DNA from 2 places in the Streptomyces sp. NPDC044063 genome. Region 1 is predicted to be linked to the other one. Evidence: riboswitches for the same ligand, from Rfam matches in the RefSeq annotation. Region 1 holds a riboswitch; the other holds the start of a gene.
What was found. Region 1 has a riboswitch for thiamine pyrophosphate ahead of thiO (glycine oxidase ThiO). Riboswitches for the same ligand answer to the same signal wherever they lie in the genome.

Region 1 (2,381 bases):
GCGCGGGGGTGAGGGTCGCCACGAGCCCGTCGAGGGTCGTCCCGGCCGGGACGGCACGGTGCTCGCCGTTGACGCTGATGGTGTGGGTGGTCACGTCGCTGCCGGTCATGCGGGCTGCTCCTGGGATGGGGAGGCCTCCCGCGCCGCCGGGGCGACGGGGGAGGGGGTGAAACGTCGGGGGGAGAACGGGCGGGCCTCCTCGGGCAGGTGCCCGGTGGTGAGCACCTCGGCCATCACATCGCCGGTGACCGGGGTGAGCAGCACGCCGTTGCGGTAGTGGCCGGTGGCCGCGAGCAGGCCCGGCAGGGCCGTGGGGCCGAGCAGCGGGGCGTTGTCGGGCGTGCCGGGGCGCAGCCCGGCACGGGTCTCCACCAGCGGCAGCTCGGTGATGCCCGGCACCAGCTCGTGGGCGTCGCGCAGCAGCTCGTAGACGCCGCCGGCGGTGACCGTGGTGTCCCAGCCGAGCTCCTCGCTGGTCGCGCCGACGACCAGCTCGCCGTTCTCGCGCGGCACCAGGTACACCGGGCCGCCGCGCACGACCGCCCGGACCGTGCGGGAGAGGAAGGGCCGGTAGGCGTCCGGTACGCGCAGCCGCAGCACCTGGCCCTTGACCGGGCGGACGGGTGGCAGCACCTCCGGGGGCAGGCCCGGCAGCCGGCCGCTGAGACTGCCCGCGGCCAGCACCGTCCGGTCGGCCGCCACCCGGGTGCCGTCGGCCAGCTCGGCCCCGGTCGCGCGGTCGCCGGCGAGCAGCGCCCGGACCGCCTCCTGGCGGTGGAACACCACGCCCGCCCGCTCACAGGCCGTCAGCAGGGCCCGCGCCAGGCGCCGGGGGTCGGTCTGGTGGTCGCCGTCCACCCGCAGCCCGCCGCGTACGCCGGGCGCCAGCATCGGCTCCAGCCGGCGGCACTCGCGCCCGGACAGCCACCGCGCGTCGAGGCCGCAGCGCAGCTGGAGCTCGTGGAGCTCGCGCAGGTGGGCCCGGTCGTCGGCGTCGAGGGCGACGGCGAGCGTGCCGCAGGCGCGGTAGCCGGTGTCGAGACCGCTGGCCTCCTCCAGCTCGGCCGTGAACGCCGGATAGCGGCGCGCGGAGGCGAGGTTGAGGGCGAGCAGCGTCTCCTCGCCGTAGTGCAGTTCGGTGACGGCGGCCAGCATGCCGGCCGCGACCTGGGCCGCGCCGCCGCCGGGCGCCGGGTCGGCGACCGCCGCGCGCAGCCCGCGCTGGGCGGCGCGCCAGGCCGTGACCAGGCCGATGACGCCGCCGCCGATGACCAGGACGTCATGGGTGTGCCGCGCGTGCATGGGCTTCCAGCCCCTCCCTTCGCCGGCATGACCCGGATCAGGTTCGTACGGTCGGAGGCCGTCCAGCCTCCCTCTCAGCCCGGTGCGTCCGGGCTCCCGCGAGTGCTTGCAGCGGCCACAGTAGTACGCCCCGCCGAGGGGCCGGAAGGGCGGCCCGCGCGTCGTTCACGGTGATCCGCGCGGCAAACATCGTGACGCTGTGTCAGAGGTCTCGTCACCGGTTGCCCCGGTGGAGCCGGGTCGCCGTCCTACAGTTGACCGGGTGAGCGAGCAGACGAACACCTCCAGTGACCGGCGCGTCGTCATCGTCGGCGCGGGCATGGCCGGGGTGCAGACCGCCGTCGCCCTGCGTGAGCAGGGCTGGGACGGCGCGATCTCCCTGCTGGGCGCCGAGCCCCACCGGCCCTACGACCGCCCCCCGCTGTCCAAGGCCGTGCTCCTCGGCAAGGCCGAGGGGTCCGCCTTCGAGGTGGACTTCGACTCGCTCGGCATCGACCTGGAGCTCGGGCGCGAGGTCACCGGGCTGCGCGCCGCCGAGCACCTGCTGGACACCGACCGGGGCCCGGTGCCGTACGACGTCCTGGTCGTCGCCACCGGTGCCGAGCCCGTCACCCTGCCCGGCAGCGAGGGCGTGCCCGGCGTGCACGTCCTGCGCACGGTGGACGACGCCGAGGGGCTGCGACCGGTGCTGGCCGAGCAGCGCGACGTGGTCGCCGTCGGGGCCGGCTGGATCGGCGCCGAGTTCGCCACCGCCGCGCGCGAGGCGGGCTGCCGGGTGACCGTGGTCGAGGCCGCGGACCGGCCGCTCGCGGGCGCCATGCCGGCCGAGGTCGCGGCGCACATGGCCGGCTGGTACGCGCACAGCGGCGCCCGTCTGGTGACCGGCGCGAAGGTGGCGGCCGTGGAGGAGGGCGCGGTCGTCCTGGACGACGGCACCCGGCTGCCCGCCGGCGCGGTGGTCGTCGGCATCGGGGCCCGCCCGGCGACGACCTGGCTGGCCGGCTCGGGCATCGAGCTGGCGGAGGACCGTTCCGTCGTCACCGACGACCGGCTGCGCACCTCCCTGCCGGACGTCTACG
Region 2 (2,381 bases), on a different contig from region 1:
GGGGCCGCCGCCCGCGGGGGCGGCGGCGTCGCGCGGGGCCGTTCCGGCCTCGTCGGCCGCGTCGGCCGCTTCGGCTACTTCAGGACGAGCGAGGACCATTCCTTGACCCACTGGTCGCGGTTGGCGGCGATCTTCTCCGGGGCGAGCGTCCCGGGCTTGTCGATCCGCGCGCCGTACTTGGTGAAGACCTCGGGCAGGGCGGCGCCCTCGGTGACGGGGTTGACGAACATCTGGAGCGGCATGTCCTGCTGGAACTCCTTGCTCAGCAGGAAGTCCAGGAGGGCCTTGCCGCCCTCGGTGTTCTTCGCGCCCTTGAGGAGGCCGGCGAACTCGATCTGCCGGAAGCAGGTGCCGGTGGCGACGCCCGTCGGGCCCTCCTTGGGCTCCGGCTTCACGCCGAGCACCTCGGCGGGCGGGCTGGAGGCGTAGGAGACCACGAGGGGCTTGTCGCCCTTGGCCTTCCGCCCGGCGGCGGAGCCGGAGAAGCGGTCGTTGTAGGCCTGCTCCCAGCCGTCGACGACCTCGACGCCGTTCTCCTTCAGCTTCTTCCAGTAGTCCTTCCAGCCGTCGTCGCCGTACTGGGCGACGGTGGCGAGCTGGAAGGCCAGGCCCGGGGAGGAGGTGGCGGAGTTCTCGGTGACCAGGAGGTTCTTGTACTCCGGCTTGACCAGGTCGTCGAGGGAGCTCGGCGGGTCCAGCTTGTGGTCGGCGAAGTAGGCGCGGTCGTAGTTGACGCAGATGTCGCCGGTGTCGACGGGCGTGACGCGGTGCTCACCGGCATCCGCCCGGAAGCTCTTCGGCACCCGGTCCAGGCCCTTGGCCTCGTACGGCTCGAAGATCCCCTTGTCGAGGGCGCGCGACAGCAGGGTGTTGTCGACACCGAAGAAGACGTCGCCCTGCGGGTGGTTCTTGGAGAGGATCGCCTGATTGACGGCCCGGCCGGCGTCGCCGCTCTTGATGACCTTGACCTTGTACCCCGTGCGCGCGGTGAACTCCTTGAGCACCGCGTCGGAGGCCGCGAAGGAGTCGTGCGAGACCAGGGTGACGGTCTTGCTCTTCGACTCCCCCGCGCCCTTGTCGTCCTGGCTTCCGCAGGCCGCGAGGGCGGGCAGGCCGAGCGCGGCCACGGCGGCCGCGCCGACGGCACGCCGGAGGGTGGTGTTCATGGTGGTGCTGACTCCCTACGCCGGTACTAACCGGATCAGGTCCGAGGGTCTGCGGGCCGTGCCGCACTCTCAGCGCTTAGTGCGCTCCCCTGTCGGATTGTTCATTTGTACGAGGTGATGCAGGGGGACAGTATCAGCGCTCGGTGGCGGCGAGCTGTCCGCAGGCCCCGTCGATCTCCTGGCCGCGGGTGTCCCGCACGGTGACGGGCACGCCGTGCGCGGCGATGGCCGCGACGAAGGCGCGCTCGTCCTCGGGACGGGAGGCGGTCCACTTCGAGCCCGGGGTCGGGTTGAGCGGGATGAGGTTGACGTGCACCCGCTTGCCCTTGAGGAGGCGGCCGAGGAGGTCGCCGCGCCAGGCCTGGTCGTTGATGTCGCGGATCAGGGCGTACTCGATGGAGATCCGGCGCCCGGACTTCTCGGCGTACTCCCAGGCGGCGTCGAGGACCTCACGGACCTTCCAGCGGGTGTTGACCGGCACCAGGGTGTCGCGCAGCTCGTCGTCGGGGGCGTGCAGCGAGACGGCGAGGCGGCACTTGAAGCCCTCGTCCGCGAAGCGGTGCATGGCCGGGACGAGGCCGACGGTGGAGACGGTGATGCCGCGCTGCGACAGACCCAGGCCGTCCGGCTCGGGGTCGGTGAGACGGCGGATGGCGCCGACGACGCGCTTGTAGTTCGCGAGCGGCTCGCCCATGCCCATGAAGACGATGTTGGACAGCCGCGCGGGGCCGCCGGGCACCTCACCGTCGCGCAGGGCGCGCATGCCGTCCACGATCTGGTGGACGATCTCGGCGGTGGACAGGTTGCGGTCCAGGCCCGCCTGGCCGGTGGCGCAGAACGGGCAGTTCATGCCGCAGCCGGCCTGGGAGCTGATGCACATGGTGACCCGGTCGGGGTAGCGCATGAGCACGGACTCGACGAGCTTGCCGTCGTGGAGGCGCCACAGGGTCTTGCGGGTGGTGTCGTCGTCGCACGAGATGTGCCGCACGACGCTCATGAGCTCCGGCAGCAGCTCGCCCGCGAGCTTCTCGCGGGCGGCGGCCGGGATGTCCGTCCACTGCGCCGGGTCGTGCGCGTAGCGGGCGAAGTAGTGCTGGGACAGCTGCTTGGCGCGGAACGGCTTCTCGCCGATCGCGGCGACGGCCTCGCGGCGCTCGTCGGGGCTGAGGTCGGCGAGGTGCCGCGGCGGCAGCTTGGCCCCGCGGGGGGCGACGA

Region 2: it holds a riboswitch for thiamine pyrophosphate, as region 1 does, so the genes downstream of both, AC07BS_RS21505 (thiamine ABC transporter substrate-binding protein) here and thiO (glycine oxidase ThiO) in region 1, are expected to answer to the same signal.

The regions. Positions count from the first base shown of each region.
Region 1 is NZ_JBWKFM010000013.1:151,577-153,957, reverse strand. It holds gene thiS (sulfur carrier protein ThiS) at 1-109, opposite strand, end outside; gene thiO (glycine oxidase ThiO) at 106-1,302, opposite strand; TPP riboswitch at 1,300-1,412, opposite strand; gene AC07BS_RS18315 (NAD(P)/FAD-dependent oxidoreductase) at 1,565-2,381, shown strand, end outside.
Region 2 is NZ_JBWKFM010000017.1:66,004-68,384, reverse strand. It holds gene AC07BS_RS21505 (thiamine ABC transporter substrate-binding protein) at 75-1,166, opposite strand; TPP riboswitch at 1,162-1,267, opposite strand; gene rlmN (dual-specificity RNA methyltransferase RlmN) at 1,300-2,381, opposite strand, start outside.